One region of the Rahnella sp. BIGb0603 genome, then DNA from elsewhere that is predicted to be linked to it. Evidence: predicted binding sites of a transcription regulator. Region 1 holds the regulator's gene; each other region holds the start of a gene.
The links. The regulator Fur, encoded in region 1, represses iron uptake genes when iron is present. The targets are predictions, from matches to a motif close to ATAATAATGAGAACNACTATCAA.

Region 1 (6,036 bases):
CTGAACGAAAATGCGCCGCGCGCCATGGCTGTCATCAATCCGGTTAAAGTGATCATTGAGAACTTTACCGGTGAAGATGTGCAAATGGTGAAAATGCCTAATCATCCGAGCAAACCGGAGATGGGGACGCGCGAAGTGCCGTTCACCCGTGAGATTTATATCGATCAGGCTGATTTCCGCGAAGAAGCGAACAAGCAATACAAACGTCTGGTGCTGGGCAAAGAAGTTCGTCTGCGCAATGCGTATGTCATCAAAGCGGAACGCATTGAAAAAGATGCCGAAGGCAATGTGACGACGATCTTCTGTTCTTACGATATCGAAACGCTGAGCAAAGATCCGGCCGATGGCCGCAAGGTAAAAGGTGTGATCCACTGGGTTTCTGCGTCTGAAGGCAAACCGGCGGAATTCCGTCTGTATGACCGTCTGTTCAGCGTCGCGAATCCTGGCCAGGCAGAAGATTTCCTGACCACGATCAACCCGGAATCCCTGGTGATCGCGCACGGTTTCGTTGAGCCTTCTCTGGTGGCTGCACAGGCTGAAATCAGCCTGCAGTTTGAACGTGAAGGTTACTTCTGTGCTGACAGCCGCTATTCCAGCGCTGAAAATCTGGTCTTCAACCGTACCGTTGGCCTGCGTGATACCTGGGAATCAAAACCCGTCGCGTAAGTCACCGATGAACGATTGCTAAACGCAGCTCCGGCTGCGTTTTTTTATGTCTGAAATTCACGGAATTTTCTTTTTCATCGCGAATTAATGCGTTTTTCATGTTTGCTTTTTAGGACCTTCCTTTCCGAATATCAGCGTGCTGAAACGTTTAAGTCAATACGGTTTTTACTTAATTATCTGTTTTAGTTATCGATTGTCAGAGTCCACTGATTTAAACCTTCGCATTCCTCGTTTGTAACACTTTTTCATCTTTATGTGCACTTTGTCATACTTCAGCTATCAGGGTTTAATTACCCATTGATAATTCGCGTCGCGAAAAATACTCTTAATCCTGCTTTATACGGTTACGCCTCTGGCGGCCGCTTTTAATACCCGTTTGGGTTTTGCACGTTTTTTTAGTCAAAATGAGGAATTTCTATGCACAAGCACCTTAACAGGGGCAGGGGATCGGCTTACCTGAAACCTGTGATGTACACGCTGGCTGGCACTTTGTTGGGCGGCGGAATGATGTTCCCTGAAGAGGCCAGAGCGGCTGGCTTTATTGATGATTCGACGCTGACCGGCGGTGTGTATTACTGGCAGCGCGAACGCGACCGCAAAGATTTGAACAAAACCAAAGAAGAAACCCGCCCTGACGGCACAAAAGTCACGGTGAATAACCCCGATTACGATAAATACGCCACCAACCTTTCGCACGCGACCGCCAACCTGAACCTTGATTTCTCTTCCGGCTATGCCTGGGACATGTTCGGTATCGACGTCGCCGCATTTACCGCGATCGAATTAGCCGAAGCCAGCGACAGCGGTCATCCGAACGAAATCGCGTTCTCCTCCAAAAACCATGCGTATGACGAAGACTATTCCGGCGATAAAGGTGGCGTCAGCCTCTACAAAGCGGCCGGTAAATTCAAATACGGCGGATTCTGGGGCCATGCTGGTTACATTCAGCCCACCGGACAAACGCTGATCGCCCCGCACTGGAGCTTTATGCCGGGTACCTATCGCGGTGCCGAAGCCGGGTATAAACATGATTTTGGCGATCCGGGCGAACTGAGTTTCTCCTACATGTGGGCAGATGAATACAAATCGCCGTGGCATCTGGAGATGGATGATTTCCGCCAGAACGACAAGAAAACCGGTGTTTCCTATATCCACTCGCTGGGTGCGAAATACGACTTCAAAAATGATCTCGTACTGGAAGCGGCATTCGGTCAGGCAGAAAGTTACGTCGATCAGTACTTCGCCAAAGCGTCGTACAAAATTGATCTGATGGGCAATCCGCTCACCACCAGCTACCAATTCTATGGTGCGGAAGATCGTATCAGCAACCAGAACGATCCGAACAGCCTGTATGACGGTCTGGCCTGGTTGCAGGCACTGACTTTCGGTTACACCACCGGCCAGTTCAACTGGCGTCTGGAAGGGACGATGGTCAAAGCTGAGGGGAATCAGGGTTATTTTTTACAACGCATGACCCCGACGTATTCTTCTTCTAACGGACGTCTTGATGTGTGGTGGGACAACCGTTCTGACTTCAACGCCAACGGCGAAAAAGCGGTGTACGCAGGCGTACTTTACGATCTGGCGAAATGGGATCTGCCGGGCTTCGCAGTGGGCGGTTCTTATGTTTACGCGTGGGATGCCAAACCGAGTACCAATCCAATCTATGATCAGAGCCAGCGCCTGAAAGAAAGTGCCTGGAGCCTTGATGCGCTGTACACCATTCAGGAAGGGCGCGCGAAAGGTACGCTGTTCAAACTGCATTACACCCAGTACGACAACCACTCGGATATCCCGAGCTGGGGCGGCGGGTACGGCAACATTTTCCAGGATGAAAAAGACGTGAAATTCATCGTTATCGCTCCATTCACTATTTTCTGAGGTCGCTATGTCGATGAAAAAATTACTGATGATTGTGGTTTCCTCCGTTGTGCTGGCAGGTTGTGCGCCAACCGCGGATCAGGCTCAGATTTCTCAAACGCGTGAGGCATACAGCGCGTGTATTAATTCGGCAGAAGGCAATCCGGACAAACTGGCCTCCTGTCAGGTATTGCTGAACAAGCTCAAACAGGAAAAAGCCCACCAGAAATTTGCGGAACAGGAAACGGTTCGTGTGGTGGATTATCAGCGCTGTCTGACGGCGCGTAAGACCGGTGACGGGCAGGCGTATGCGGCGGATTGCGGCAAGATCTGGCAGGAAATCAAAGCCAATAACGCACCTAATCCGGTTAACTAAAAGCAGGGATCTGAAACAAGCACCATCATGGAACGCAAAACCCCGGCTTGCCGGGGTTTTGCGTTTTAACTCTCATCCTGGAACACAGACATAAAAAAACCGCCTTTCAGCGGTTAATTTATTCGGACTGACCGTGCAGATTACTGCGCAGGTTTGTCATTGTGCAAAGATTCATCTTCGCGGCAATCGCCCGCTTCACAGTGTCCGTACAGATACAGACTGTGGTTGGTCAGTTTAATACCGTGTTTCTTCGCAATCTCACGCTGACGGCCTTCAATGTATTCGTCGCGGAATTCAATAACGCGGCCGCAATCAAGGCAGATCAGGTGATCATGATGATGTTGCTGAGTCAGTTCGAAAACAGACTTGCCGCCTTCGAAGTTATGACGGGTGACGATACCGGCATCATCAAACTGGTTAAGAACACGGTAAACCGTGGCCAGACCAATTTCTTCGCCCATATCAATCAGTTGCTTATAAAGATCTTCCGCACTAACGTGATGACCTTCCGGCGCTTGCAGCACTTCCAGGATTTTGAGGCGCGGAAGCGTGACTTTTAAGCCGGCTTTCTTCAGTGCGGTGTTGTTGTCAGTCATGCGGATTCAGTCCTGTTACTATGTGCTAATCAAGTTGAGGCATGCAGCCTGTGGCATCGGCGGCACAAAAATTTGTCGTTTAAGGATTCTTCGTTTAAGGGAAGTGTGCCGATTCTCAAAAACGTAGCCTGTTAATAAAGATCACAAAATGCCTGTCACATTCAATAATGCAACGACTTGATCGATAGAAAAAACAGATGAACTCAGTGTACCTTGATACCACCGAAAGTTACAATTTTGTAGCGGTTAAATTGTTAATTTCAGTAATAGTTTGGCCCTTCAATTGTAGAATAAATCCTCAGGGCCAACAGGGTTTTTAGCCAATAATTTCTGAAAGGCTCAGTTCTTCTGTGATCTGTTTGACCCATGCATCAACACGTTCGTTGGTCAGTTCCGGCTGACGATCTTCGTCAATTGCCAGCCCGATGAAGTGCGTATCATCAGCCAGACCTTTTGAAGCTTCGAAGTGATAGCCTTCAGTTGGCCAGTGACCTACGATCACCGCGCCGCGTGGCTCGATGATGTCACGCACGGTACCGAGCGCATCACAGAAGTATTCGGCATAGTCTTCCTGGTCGCCGCAGCCAAACAGCGCAACCAGCTTACCTTCGAAATCTATCTCTTCCAGCGTCGGGAAAAAGTCGTCCCAGTCACACTGCGCTTCACCGTAATACCAGGTTGGAATACCGATCAGCAAAATATCGAATTTTTCCAGATCCTCTTTGCTGCTCTTCGCAATGTCATGCACCTCTGCAACATCTTTACCCAATTGCTTCTGGATCATTTTCGCGATGTTTTCGGTGTTACCTGTATCGGATCCAAAGAAGATACCTACTACGGCCATAAGATTACCTAACCTCTTGTTCTTAATGAAGTGCTCTGCATTGCAGGCAATAATAACGCAGATGATAGCAAACTCGCGCGGCGGAGAATATGTTTCAGCTCGCCTTCTTAACTGGTGAATAAGTTTATCGGGCAATCTTTTTAAGTGTTATCGCCTTCGTGTGCTTTTAATAACCTCAAACTTATTGAGGGCAAAAGCAAAATTAAGAAATAATTCCCGCCACTCCTTAAGTTTGCCCGTTGAACGCCGATAGATGATGCGAGAGGAATCTCAACATAATAAAGAAATCGATGCCCGGAGAGGTGTTCAAACATGTCCGGGGGCAAACGCCTGCTGGCTACCTGTCTTGATTCTCCGCATCCCCGTCAATCCTCAGACCAGAAACAGTCCTGTTTCGAGAGAGGCATATCGTGCAGTTTTTAAAAAATATTACCATCAGGGCCGCATTATTAACGATTCTGGGCATTTTTTGCGTCATGTGGGCGAGTGTGTCTATTTACACCGTCACCTCCCTGAATACGCTGACTCAGAACACCCAAAACAGTACCGAACTGGTCAACAATATGGCGCTGATCAATAAAGGAAATGATCAGTACTTTCGTACCGTGACACGTTTAAGTCGTGCCGTGGGGCAGCTCCAGGCGGATCCGTCAAAAGGGCAGGAAATTTTTGATACGGCAAAACAGTCACTCGATGGTCTGTCACAGGCGCTGGCGAGTTTCAAAACGGCTCCGCATCCGGGATTAGATGAAGCGTCAGTTCAGGAACTGGTCTCCAGTTGGGAAAGTCTGGTCGCGCAAGGCGTTACGCCGTTATATTCAGCGGCCATCGGCAAAAATTTCGATGCCTATAATCAGCTGGCGAACGATACCGTTCCAGCGCTGAGCCGCAATTTTGGTGCCTCAATGACGAAAGTCAGCGGGCAGATTGCGGTCGATTTCGAGGCGGCGCAGACCAAATCAAACCATCTGACTTATTACAGCAAAGTTATTCTGCTGACGGCTTTTTCTCTCGGCCTGCTTATTTTGCTGCTGACCGACCGTTATCTGGTGATGGCACTGGTGAAACCGCTGGATAAAATCCGCGATCATTTCGCCGTAATTGCCAGCGGCGACCTGACGCATTATCTGGAAGAGTTCGGCAAAAACTGCGCGGGTAAACTGATCCCGTTGCTCAACGTTATGCAGTCCAGTCTGGAAAATACCGTTCAGACCATCCGCAACTGTACCAACCACATCTATCAGGGCGCGTCCGAAATCTCTGCCGGGAATAATGATCTGTCTTCCCGAACCGAAGAACAGGCGTCTGCACTGGAAGAAACGGCAGCCAGTATGGAAGAACTGACTGCAACGGTAAAACACAACGCAGACAATGCGCATCACGCGAGCCAGCTGGTGATGGAAGCGTCTTCTACCGCGCAAAAAGGCGGTAACATTGTGGCTGACGTCGTCAGCACCATGAAAGATATCTCCGGCAGCTCGAAGAAAATTGCAGAGATCACCTCGGTTATTAACAGCATTGCCTTCCAGACCAACATTCTGGCGCTGAATGCCGCGGTAGAAGCCGCGCGCGCAGGCGAACAGGGGCGTGGATTCGCGGTGGTTGCCAGTGAAGTCCGAAATCTGGCCCAGCGCAGTGCGCAGGCGGCGAAAGAAATCGAATCACTGATCAGTGAATCCGTTTCCCGCGTCGAC
Region 2 (6,036 bases), on a different contig from region 1:
TTTGATCGTGCGTCAGGGCAAAGCGCTGTACGTCGGCTTATCCAATTATCCCGCTGCGCGCGCCAAAGAAGCCTTTGAGATCCTCAAACAGCTCGGTACGCCGTGCCTGATTCACCAGCCGAAATACTCGATGTTTGAACGTTGGGTTGAAGCCGATTTACTCGATACGCTGGCGGATTACGGCGTGGGCTCGATTGCCTTTTCGCCACTGGCGGGCGGCGTGCTGACGGACCGCTATCTGGCGGGCATTCCTGAAGATTCCCGCGCGGCCAGCGACAGTAAATTCCTGACCGCCGAACAGCTGACGGAAGAAAAACTGGCGAAAGTGCGTAAGCTGAATGACATTGCGCAGGCGCGCGGGCAGAAACTTTCCCAGATGGCACTGGCCTGGGTGCTGCGCGGCGATCGCGTGACGTCTGTGCTGATTGGCGCCAGCAAAACCGGGCAAATTGATGATGCGGTTGGCATGATGGCTAACCGTCATTTCAGCCCGGAAGAACTGGCGACCATCGAAGCGATTTTAGTGTAAACGGTTACCCACCTGCTTAATAAACGCGCCTTTATGGAGTTTCCGTAAGGTTTCCGTTAAGGCGCGTAAATCAATCAAAACAGGATTGTAAGCAATAGAACCCACCCCCTCTTCCCCTTATAACTGTCAGCATAAATTATAAGGAATCTGGGGCAGTCTATGATTAAGCCAATACTTCTCGGAACATTGCTGTTTGCTTTGCTGCCTGCCGCAGCGCCTGCTGTACAGGCCAGCAACTTTAGTCTCAATACACCCGGTCTTTCCATCAGCATTGGCGACCGTGACCGTCGCGGTTATTACTGGGATGGGTACGACTGGCGCAACCCGAGCTGGTGGAACAGTTACCGTGGTCACAATTATGGTCATCGTGGCCCGCGCGGGGATTACTGGGACGGCTACCGCTGGCGCGATCAGGGCTGGTGGAATCATCGCCATCCACCACGTCGTCCGATGCCGCCGCCGCGTTATTATCATGGCGACCACGGACGTCCGCATTATGACCACGGCCGTGGGCCGGATCGCGGTCACGGACACGACCGGGATCACCGCGGCGGGCATGGCGATCATCGCCATTAATTCAGTGAATGACACAAACAAAAACGGGACAGCGCAAACTGTCCCGTTTTTTATGGCCTGAATCTTTCAGCCGGATATTATTTCAGCATACCGATCAGCAGATAAAGGTTGAGGCTGACGACAATCAGCACGATGATGCGCCCCGCCCACTGCACGGTTTTGGTATTCACCATTTCGCCCATGAGGCTGCGGTTACCGGTAAACGCCAGCAGCGGCAGCAACGCCAGCGCAATCCCGAAACTCAGGAGTACCTGGCTCATGACCAGAATTCGCGTGGCATCCAGCCCCATCAGAATCACGATAAAAGACGGCATCATAGTGACCGTACGGCGCACCCACAGCGGAATGTAGAATTTAACAAAGCCCTGCATCACCACCTGACCGGCCAGTGTACCCACCACGGTTGAGGATAAACCGGCAGCGACCAGGCTCAGGCCAAATGTCGTCGCAGCGGCGTGGCCGAGCAGCGGTTGCAGCGTCAGATAAGCTTCATCGAGTTCACTGATCCCGCTGTGTCCGCTGAAATGGAACGCAGCGGCGGCGGTCGCCATCATCGCCAGATTAACGAAACCGGCGATAGTCATCGCGATACCGACATCCAGTTTTGTCGCGGAATAACGCTGCTCTTTCGATGCCTTACCGCCTCGCTGAGTCAGCGAAGAGTGAAGATAAATGACGTGCGGCATGATGGTCGCGCCCAACACACCGGCGGCCAGATAGACGGAATCGCTGGTGGGCAGTGCAGGGATCAGCATGCCTTTGCCCAGCGCCACCATGCTTGGCTGAGAGAAAAACAGCTCGACAATATAGGCGGCGGCCACGAACAGCAACAAACCGGCGATAACCAGTTCCAGCGGTTTTTGCCCGCGTTTTTGCAGACCCAGGATAATAAAGGTGGCAATCCCGGTGAGCACGGCGCCCTGAAGCAGGGTAACCCCGAGAAGTAATTTGAAGCCGATCGCCGCACCGATAAACTCAGCGAGGTCGGTCGCCATCGCGATGATTTCTGCCTGCACCCAGTAAGCCCAGACGGCAGGACGCGGGAAACGGTCACGGATGTGTTCGGCGAGGTTTTTCCCGGTGGCAATACCCAGTTTGGCAGACAAGAGCTGGATCAGCATCGCCATGACATTGGCCCAGACCACCACCCACAGCAACTGATAACCATACGAGGCACCGGCCTGAATGTTAGTCGCAAAGTTGCCCGGATCGATGTAACCGATGGCGGCAATAAACGCCGGTCCCATCAGTGAAAGCTTCATCTTTCTGGCTGCGCGGCCTGTAGATTCGGCCCGGCTGTTCAGCATAGTCAGTTAACCCTTACGATTGTTACGCTTACATAAATCATAGCTAATTGATAATGATTATCAAGTGCATTTAGAATGATCTGAGTAATTACTTTGATAGGCAGTAGCGTAAGCGGCAAAGTGTGAACTGAGTGGTTAATCATTCTGTGAGCTTTCATAAAGACTTACAGAACGCTTTTTCCTAAAACAGACATTTACTGGCCAGATTCAGAACGCATTACGGCACATGATAAAACTAGCACAAGAATGCTAACTGTGCTTAGTTTTATTAACATCTTGATTTTTTGTGTGATAGGCCTCGATTTGTTGCAATTCGTGTCTGTAATTTCTATATTTGCAAGCGACTTCACGTTTTAAATGTACGCGTTACATAAAATGTCCGTCGAAATATAGCCTGCCTCTAATTTGGAGCACCCATGTCCCGAATATTGCACTTTGTATTAGCGTTGGCCGTTGTCGCTGCACTCGCTTTACTGGTGAGCCGTGACCGGAAGAATATCCGTTTACGTTTCATTGTTCAGCTGTTGGTCATCGAAGTCTTATTAGCCTATTTCTTCCTGAACTCTTCAATCGGTTTAGGTTTTGTGAAAGGCTTCTCAGACTTGTTTGAGAAATTATTAGGATTCGCTGCGGAAGGGACCGGCTTCGTATTTGGAGGCATGAGCGATAAAGGATTAGCGTTCTTCTTCTTGAAAGTCTTGTGTCCGATCGTGTTTATTTCCGCACTGATCGGTATTTTACAACACATTCGGGTACTGCCTTTCGTCATCCGTATCATCGGTACAGTCTTGTCGAAAATTAATGGCATGGGAAAACTGGAATCTTTCAACGCCATCAGCTCCCTGATTTTGGGTCAGTCAGAAAACTTTATCGCGTATAAAGATATTCTGGGCAAAATGTCTGAAAAACGTATGTACACCATGGCAGCCACAGCTATGTCGACCGTTTCTATGTCGATTGTGGGTGCGTACATGACCATGCTGGAACCGCGCTTCGTTGTTGCTGCGCTGGTGCTTAACATGTTCAGTACCTTCATCGTACTGTCGTTAATTAACCCTTATAAAGTTGATTCAGAAGAAGACCTGCAAATCGGTAACACGCACCAGGGTCAGAGCTTCTTTGAAATGCTGGGTGAATACATCCTGGCCGGTTTCAAAGTCGCGATCATCGTTGCAGCCATGCTGATTGGTTTCATCGCTCTGATTTCCTGCCTGAATGCGCTGTTCGATGTGGTGTTCGGTATCACCTTCCAGGGCGTGCTGGGTTATGTCTTCTATCCATTCGCATGGATGATGGGCGTGCCAAGTCACGAAGCGTTGCAGGTCGGCAGTATCATGGCAACCAAACTGGTTTCCAATGAATTCGTTGCGATGCTGGATCTGCAAAAAGTGGCGACCGAACTTTCACCACGCGGCGTGGGCATCTTGTCCGTGTTCCTGGTGTCTTTCGCCAACTTCTCGTCTATCGGTATCGTTGCCGGCGCTATCAAAGGCCTGAACGAACACCAGGGCAACGTAGTTTCACGCTTCGGCCTGAAACTGCTGTACGGCTCAACGCTGGTCAGCGTGTTGTCAGCTTCTATCGCGGGTCTGGTACTGGCGTAGTAAGTAGCAACAGAACGACAAAGAAAGGCGCTCCGGCGCCTTTTTTTATGCCTGCAATTCAGGGAACCGAAAGGGATATAGCAGAAAACAAAAAACCCGCCGAAGCGGGTTTCTTTAATATTTGGTGGAGATAAGCGGGATCGAACCGCTGACCTCTTGCATGCCATGCAAGCGCTCTCCCAGCTGAGCTATACCCCCACACGAGGTCGTCCACATTGTACTTCTTGTGTTCCCTTTTAAGGAACTCACCCACTCACTCTGGTAAGTAAGTTGGTGGAGATAAGCGGGATCGAACCGCTGACCTCTTGCATGCCATGCAAGCGCTCTCCCAGCTGAGCTATACCCCCAATTCGTGCCCGTAAAAACGGGTGAACGGGGCGCATAATATGAAACGTCGCTAACCCTGTCAACGGCTAAATCCGTTTCTCAATTCAAGCGCTGAAAAAGCCGCCAAATACCCCATTTTGCAGGGAAAAAACCTCTGCCCTCACCGAAATTTTTGGTGTGATGAATTGTTTTACAATTTGCCCGCCAGCCCGCGTGGTGACTAGCTTTATGATCTGCCTAAGCATTTTCTTAACATCTATGTCTGAATGATTAATGAAATGTTAGCAGACTATGAAGATCGGCTTGTTTTGAGATAATTCTAAGAATAGACTGCTCGCGCAATAATCATAACTTACTACTTCGAGCAATCTCATGTCCTTGTATTCACCTAAAGAAATCGCATCCATCGCTGTCACGGCAGGCGTTAATAAAAGCCATGCTTCCGTGTTGAATTTGTTAATTTTGGGCTTTCTGGCCGGCGCATTCATCGCCACCGGTTTCCTGCTGGATCTGCACGTAATAGGGACGTTACCTGCATCCTGGGGATCATTCAGTAACTTACTGGGCGCCGCCGTGTTCCCGGTAGGGATTATTCTGACCGTTTTAGCAGGGGGAGAACTGCTGACAGGTAATATGATGACCTTACCTATCGCCTGGTTCGCGCGTCAGATCAGCCTTTACGCTGTTCTGCGCAACTGGTTCTGGGTGACCCTCGCTAACCTGCTGGGCAGTCTGGCCGTGGCCTATTTCTTCGGCCACGTTCTGGGGCTGACCGAAGGCGCTTTCCTGAGCAAAACCGTCGCCACCGCCACCGCAAAAGTGAATGCAGACTTTATGCATGCCTTCATTTCCGGTATTGGCTGCAACTGGCTGGTGTGTCTGGCGATCTGGCTGGCGTTCGCCAGTAAAGAAGTCGGCGGCAAAGTGATCGGGATGTGGTTCCCGGTGATGGCATTCGTGGCTATCGGCTTCCAGCACGTCGTTGCAAACATGTTCATCGTGCCTGCGGCAATCTTTGCCGGTGCATTGAGCTGGTCACAGTACTTCCCGAACTTCGCAGCCGTGTTCCTCGGCAACGCGGTCGGTGGCGCGGGCTTCGTGGGCCTGATGTATTTCCTGGCCTACCGTCCTACCGTTGCAGCACCTGCGACTGAACAACGTTAATTAAGACGTTTTCAGGCAAGCGTTTCACAGAAAGCAAAAAAGCCAGCCGGTTTCCCGCGCTGGCTTTTTTTATCACTATTTAACAGCGATTACTGCGCTTGTGTTTCACGTTCAGCAATGAAGGCTAACGCCATATCGATACGCGCCAGTACACGGCTCTGACCGATTGCATGAACGGTCACGTCCACGCCCGGAGACTGACCCGCGCCTGTGACAGCAACGCGCAGTGGCATCCCGACTTTACCCATCCCGACTTCCAGCTCATCCGCCGTGCCCTGAATCGCATGGTGAATATTCTCAGCCGTCCAGTCAGTAATGGCAGCCAGTTTCGCGCGAACCACTTCCAGCGGCTGACGTGCAACCGGACGCAAGTGTTTCTTCGCCGCATCGGCATCGAACTCTGCGAAATCTTCGTAGAAGTAACGGCAGGACTCCGCCATTTCTTTCAGAGTTTTGCAACGTTCGCCCAGCAAAGTAACGATTTCGAACAGCTGCGGGCCGTTGCGGGTTTCGATACCGGCCTGCTCCA
Region 3 (6,036 bases), on a different contig from region 1:
AATAGAATGATGATCGAAACGAAGGCCCGGAACCAGCATCGTGCTGTCGGTCAGTTCGATGTTATCTTCCGCAAACAGCGAGAAGATTTCCGCCTGCGAATACGGGCTGCGACCGGTGCTGTCGATACCGTCAATGGCACCGCCGAGCATAGACTGAACGTTGGAAGACGGGTCTTTCATCTTTTGCTGGTTCCATTCAGTGCCCAACGTGGCGGTTTGCGGCACGCCTAAATCAAACGGAATACTGACTTCGCTGTGCGCAAGAATGTCGCCCAGCGCGATGGTGTTGAAGCTGTCGTCAGAGAAGATCCCCTCCGTGCCGCCCGCCAGACCTTCATCCATGCGTGAGTTACGGGTTTTTTCGTACTGCACATAGTTGGTGGTGGAAATGCCATTGTCCCATGCGCCTTTGTACGTCAGGGCGTAGGACTGGCGGTAAATACGGTTGGTCTCTTTGCCGTACATACTTTTAACCAGCGCACTGGTATTGGTGTTTTGCGTGTCACCGGCGTACAGGTTGCCCTGACGGCTGTTGGACACCTCAAACTCAAGTGACTGCATGCGGGCGAAATCCCAGTGCAGCATGGCGTCGATATTTTTATTGATGACGCCTTCGCGACCGGCCGGAACGGTGTCGGCATAGGTGCCGGTGCGTTCGGACTGATGGCCGTCGTTGATATACTGCGAATCAGCCTGTGTTTTGCTGTAGCCGCCAAACAGACGGAAACTGAACTGGTCGCTGAGCGGGCCGGACAGGCTGAAATCGGTGCGTTTCGTTGAACCTTCTTCTTTATGCTGTGGCGCGTTCATGTAGGTATTCCATGAGCCGTGCCATTCGCTGGTGTCTTTTTTGGTGATGATATTCACCACGCCGCCCGCCGCACCGTTGCCATAACGCGCGGCCGCCGGGCCGCGGATCACTTCGATGCGATCAATCATATCTGGCGGAACCCAGCTGGTATCGCCGCGGGTATCACGCTCGCCGCGCCAGCCCTGACGCACGGAGTTACGGCTGTTCACCGGTAAACCGTCGATCAGGATCAGGGTGTTTTCCGGGCCCATGCCGCGGATATCAATCTGGCGGTTGTTCCCGCGCTGTCCGCTGGTGGAGTTACCGGTCAGGTTTACGCCGGGCATGGTGCGGATCAGTTCGTTGATGTCGCGTGCCGGTGGGCGTTTTTGGATTTCATCAGACGTAATGGTGGAAACACCCGGAGCCTGAAGATTTTGCTGTGCAGCGGTGACGACCAGCGTGTCTTCGGTTTTTTTCGGCGTTTCAGCGGCCGTAGTCCCGGTTTCTGTTGCGGTTGTTGCGGAGGTTTCTGCTGCGCTGACGGGGAAAGTAAGCGCTGATCCCAGCCCGATTAAGGTTGCCAGCGAATAATGTGGTAGCCTGCTTTTCATGTCGGATTCTGCCCTGAAATTCCATCCTTTCCTGAAAAATAGCGAGATTGAACAGGAGGATGGCCTGTTGTGTGTGTAGTTTTTGTTGACCCGCGTTACGGGCGGTAACACACTATTGCAAATAAAAACAATTATCAATTAGATTCCCATTCCTAATTTGTAGGGAAAGTGTAAAGCGCCATACCGGGAATGTTTTTTCTTGTCTGCCAGAAGGCTGTAAAGCGTAAAAAATGATGAAATATCAGCATCCGCAAAAACCTGCGGCTCAGGTCATGTTGTTGGAACCTCTGGCTGGAAGTGCCGCGTGGTGGAATGAAATTGCTGCGCGGGGAACGCCGTGGACGGAACCTTCGCGCGAAGGTTTTTATCGTGTGACGTTCTTCTGGCGGGATCCGCAGGGCAACGAAACGACTTCGGAGACCCAGCGTGTCTGGATCAACATCAACGGCATCACCGATCACCATCAGTCGTCGCCGCCGCAGAGTTTGCAGCGGCTGGCCGGAACGGATGTCTGGCACTGGCAGACCGAATTGCGTGCGGACTGGCGCGGAAGCTACAGCCTGATCCCACGTACCGAATCCGGTGCTGAATTTCCGCAAAATAACGATGATTATCAGAGCATGCTTGCCGCGCGTGAATGGTGGAAAAACCTCTTCCGCCACGCGACGCACGATCCGCTGAATCCGCATCGCCCGTGGCCCGGTGCAAAATCCCATGCGTTGTCCGGCCTGCATATGCCGGAAGCGTTGCCACAGCCCGCCTGGGAAGAGTTTGATCTTGATGGCCCGAAAGCGCCGCAAGCTCCGGCGGCGTTACAAACATTCCGCTGGAAAAGTGCGCGTCTGGGGAATATGCGAAACGTCTGGGTGTTTACCACCGGCGAAAGCCAGGAGCCTGCCTTGCGCCCGCTGGCGATCCTGCTCGACGGCCAGTTTTGGGCGAAACAGATGCCCGTCTGGCAGCCACTGACGCAGCTCACGCGCGAAGGGGCGCTGCCCGACGCGGTGTATGTGCTGATCGATGTTATTGATATTCAAACCCGCAGCCGCGAGCTGACCTGCAATCCGGAGTTCTGGCTGGCGGTGCAGGACGAGTTATTGCCGCAGGTGAAAAAACGGGCCGCGCACAGCGATAACGCGCAAAAAACGGTGGTCGCAGGGCAGAGTTTTGGTGGCCTTTCGTCGCTGTATGCCGGTTTGCACTGGCCTGAACTTTTCGGGTGCGTGCTGAGTCAGTCGGGGTCTTTCTGGTGGCCGCGCCGCCATCGTCAGCAAGCCAGTGATGATCAGCAAGAAGCGGAAAGCATCCTGTCGCAGGTTGAAAAAGGACTGGGGGAACGCAGCCATTTGAAAATCTTTATGGAAGCCGGCAGAAACGAAAAGCTGATTTATGACGTGAATAATCAGATGGAGGCGCTGCTGAAACCGACCCCCAATCAGGTGCGTTACCGGGTGCTGGAAGGCGGGCACGACGCGCTGTGGTGGCGCGGCGGTTTGCTCGACGGCCTGTGCAGTCTGTGGGATGAGACACAGTGGGCCGCCGGAGATCCTCCGTCAAACGGCTAAATTGCCGAGCGGAATAATTAACGGCGTATGTGACACCGGGCAGTCGATGATTGAGCAACGCAATCCGAAAACCTGCTCAATCAGTTCCGGCGTCACGATATCGGCAGGCGCGCCTTCTGCGAGGATTTTTCCGTCGCGCATGGCGATAAGATGCCCGGCGTAGCGGCAGGCCTGATTCAGATCGTGCAGCACGACGACCAGCGTCCGGCCATTTTCCTGATTCAGGCGACACATCAACTCCATCAAATCAATCTGATGGGCGATATCCAGCCAGGTCGTCGGCTCGTCCAAAAGCAGCAACGGCGTTTGCTGCGCCAGCACCATGGCAATCCACACCCGCTGCCGCTGCCCGCCGGACAGTGAATTTACCGTGCTTTCCGCCAGTTCATAAACTCCGGTTGCCCGCATCGCGTCATCGACTGCCTGCGTGTCCTGCGCATTCCAGCGGCTGAACAGATTCTGGTGCGGATAGCGCCCGCGACCGACCAGATCGGCCACCGTGATATCACCCGGCGCGGTCGAACTTTGCGGTAATAAGCCCAGCCTTTTTGCCACGTCTTTCGTGCCGTAATCGCTAATCAGTTTTCCGTCGAGAAAAACCGTGCCGGACTGCGGCTGCATCAGGCGGCTCAGCGTACGTAATAACGTCGATTTCCCGCAGGCGTTAGGCCCGATAATCACCGTTAGTTTTCCTTCCGGGATCGACACCGATAAATCCCGCACAATGACTTTTTTGTCGTAACCGAGCGTCAGGTTCTGCGCATACAGCGGTGAAAAATATTCAGTCTTCATGAACGGCGGGACTCCCGGATGAGCAAACCAATCAGATAAATACCGCCGAGACTGACGGTGAGCACGCCGACGGGCAGTTGATAAGGGAGGAAGAGACGTTGCGCCGCGACGTCTGCGGCGAGCAGCAGCAGTGCGCCGGTCAGCGCGGCAAAAAATAACGCGTGCTGCTGGCTGGCGCACAGGCGTCGGGAAATCTGTGGTGCCACCAGCGCGATAAAGGAAATGGGTCCGGCCAGCGCCGTCGCGGCGGCGGTTAATGCCACACCCGCCAGCATCAGCAGCAGGCGTGAACGTTCCACCGGGACACCCAGCGCGCACGCGGTATCGTCACCCATTTCCAGCAAACGCATTCGCGAGGAAAGCAGCCGGGCGAGGAACAGAGCCAAGACAATCAGGGCGATCACCGGCAGGCTTTTTTCCCATGTAATTCCGTTGAGCGAACCCGCATGCCATAACCCGGCGGTGAGCGCAGACTCAAGCGAGGCGTTGATAATCAGCCAGGTATTGCCCGCAATCAGCAGTGCACGCACACTGATACCGACGATAATCAGGCGGAAGGTTTCGACGCCCTGACGCCATGCCAGCGCATAAACCAGCAGCGCACTGACGATGCCTCCGGCCATGGCGCAGATCATGGTTTCAGCCGCGCTGGCGTTGAATAGCACGATGGCCAGCAGAACGCCGCTGTAGGCGCCGGTGTTAAAACCGATGACGTCCGGGCTGCCCAGCGGATTGCGCAGCAGAGACTGGAAAATCGCGCCGCTGACGCCCAGTGCCGCGCCGGTGATCAGTGCCATCACCACGCGCGGCAGACGCCACTGGGTTACAATGATGTGCAGATTTTTTGGGCCATCGCCGAGAAGGGCGCTGACGACCTGAGCCGGTTTCAGCGCCAGCGTGCCGCTGCCCAGCGCAAATATCGCCAGTAAGAGTGTGCATAAAGCTAACGCCAGCGCTGTCAGAAATGGCCGCGAAATTAGCGGGTTTTTTTTCAGCGTGCGGGATTCAGATAATATCTGGCTCATGGCTAACCTCTGCGCAATCCGCCGGGGCGGCGAACCAGAAAAATAAGCACCGGCGCGCCGATAAAGGCGACGACGACAGAAACCCGCAACTCACCGGCGACCAGTAGCCGTCCGGCGATATCTGCCGCAAGCAACAGCGTCGGCGTGAGGACCAGCGTCCACGGCAACAGCCAGCGGGGATCCGCACGGCAAATCCAGCGCGCCATATGCGGCACCATCAGCCCCACAAATGCGACAGGGCCGACGGCTGCTGTCGCGCTACCGCATAACAGCGTGATGGCCAGTAATCCCAGCAGTTGGGTCGTGATGATTTTAGTGCCCAGCGCGGTCGCCAGTTCACTGCCCATTGTCAGATTATTCAGGGAACGGGTCATCAGCAAGCTGAGGAAAATGGCGAAAAGGATCGGCGGTGTGACGGTGCGGATCACCGCCATGTTGCGGATATCCAGCGAACCGGCCTGCCAGAAGCGAAGCTGATCGTAAACCTGCGGATTCAGCAGGGAAATCCCCGACGAGAATCCTTCCAGAACGGCCGCCAGCGCAACGCCTGCCAGTGTGAGACGAACAGGGTCAAGCCTTCCGCGCCCGAGTGCACCAATCATGGCGACCAGCAACGTCGCTGATAAAGCTCCGGCAAACGAGAACCACAGATAACCGCTGACATCGGTGACACCAAAGAAGGCAATTCCGAGAACGACCGCAAACCCGGCACCGGCGTTAACGCCAAGAATACCGGGGTCGGCCAGCGGATTGCGGGTCAGGATTTGCATCAGCGCGCCTGATAATCCGAGCGCCATTCCCGCCAGTAAACCTGCCAGCGTTCTCGGCAGCCGGGCGTCGGTCACGATCACGCAGTCAGCACCGGTGCAGTGCCCGTTGAGTGCTGAAATCACGGTGCTGAAAGAAAGGGATTTCCCGCCCAGCAACAGACTCAGCGCCATCATCAGAACAAGCAGCAGCACGGCAAACAGTATTCCGGTGGCCTGTCGCGGAAATTGCCCCGGCGATGAAACGCGAGGCGCAGGAATTGCGTGCATACGACGAGTCATCAGCGGGCGGTGAACAGGGTTTCAAGCTGCGTCAGCATATTGCTGGCGCTGTAATAATCCAGCCTGAAAGTATCATCGCCCATCGCATAAACGCGCTTACCTTCTACTGCGGGTAATTTCGCGAGGAACGGATTGGTCAGCAGACGCTCAGCGTCGGTTTGACTGGCAGAGAACAGCAGCAGGGTCTGGCCGTTTAGCGCG

Region 2: a site for Fur is predicted at 2,460-2,482, ahead of M2403_RS09570 (Nramp family divalent metal transporter). Genes of this name have one in related genera too.
Region 3: a site for Fur is predicted at 1,520-1,542, ahead of M2403_RS19330 (TonB-dependent siderophore receptor). Genes of this name have one in related genera too.

What each region holds. Positions count from the first base shown of each region.
Region 1 covers NZ_JANUEX010000001.1:783,310-789,345, reverse strand. Annotated here, with positions in the region: gene glnS (glutamine--tRNA ligase) at 1-666, shown strand, start outside; gene M2403_RS03745 (chitoporin ChiP) at 1,135-2,547, shown strand; gene chiQ (ChiQ/YbfN family lipoprotein) at 2,561-2,902, shown strand; gene fur (ferric iron uptake transcriptional regulator) at 3,043-3,498, opposite strand; gene fldA (flavodoxin FldA) at 3,815-4,342, opposite strand; gene M2403_RS03725 (methyl-accepting chemotaxis protein) at 4,753-6,036, shown strand, end outside.
Region 2 covers NZ_JANUEX010000003.1:256,914-262,949, reverse strand. Annotated here, with positions in the region: gene mgrA (L-glyceraldehyde 3-phosphate reductase) at 1-529, shown strand, start outside; gene M2403_RS09575 (DUF2502 domain-containing protein) at 689-1,105, shown strand; gene M2403_RS09570 (Nramp family divalent metal transporter) at 1,183-2,412, opposite strand; gene M2403_RS09565 (NupC/NupG family nucleoside CNT transporter) at 2,829-4,016, shown strand; tRNA gene M2403_RS09560 (tRNA-Ala) at 4,139-4,214, opposite strand; tRNA gene M2403_RS09555 (tRNA-Ala) at 4,288-4,363, opposite strand; gene M2403_RS09550 (formate/nitrite transporter family protein) at 4,716-5,507, shown strand; gene gltX (glutamate--tRNA ligase) at 5,597-6,036, opposite strand, start outside.
Region 3 covers NZ_JANUEX010000007.1:258,525-264,560, forward strand. Annotated here, with positions in the region: gene M2403_RS19330 (TonB-dependent siderophore receptor) at 1-1,404, opposite strand, end outside; gene fes (enterochelin esterase) at 1,638-2,969, shown strand; gene M2403_RS19340 (ABC transporter ATP-binding protein) at 2,958-3,761, opposite strand; gene fepG (iron-enterobactin ABC transporter permease) at 3,758-4,786, opposite strand; gene fepD (Fe(3+)-siderophore ABC transporter permease) at 4,789-5,823, opposite strand; gene fepB (Fe2+-enterobactin ABC transporter substrate-binding protein) at 5,835-6,036, opposite strand, start outside.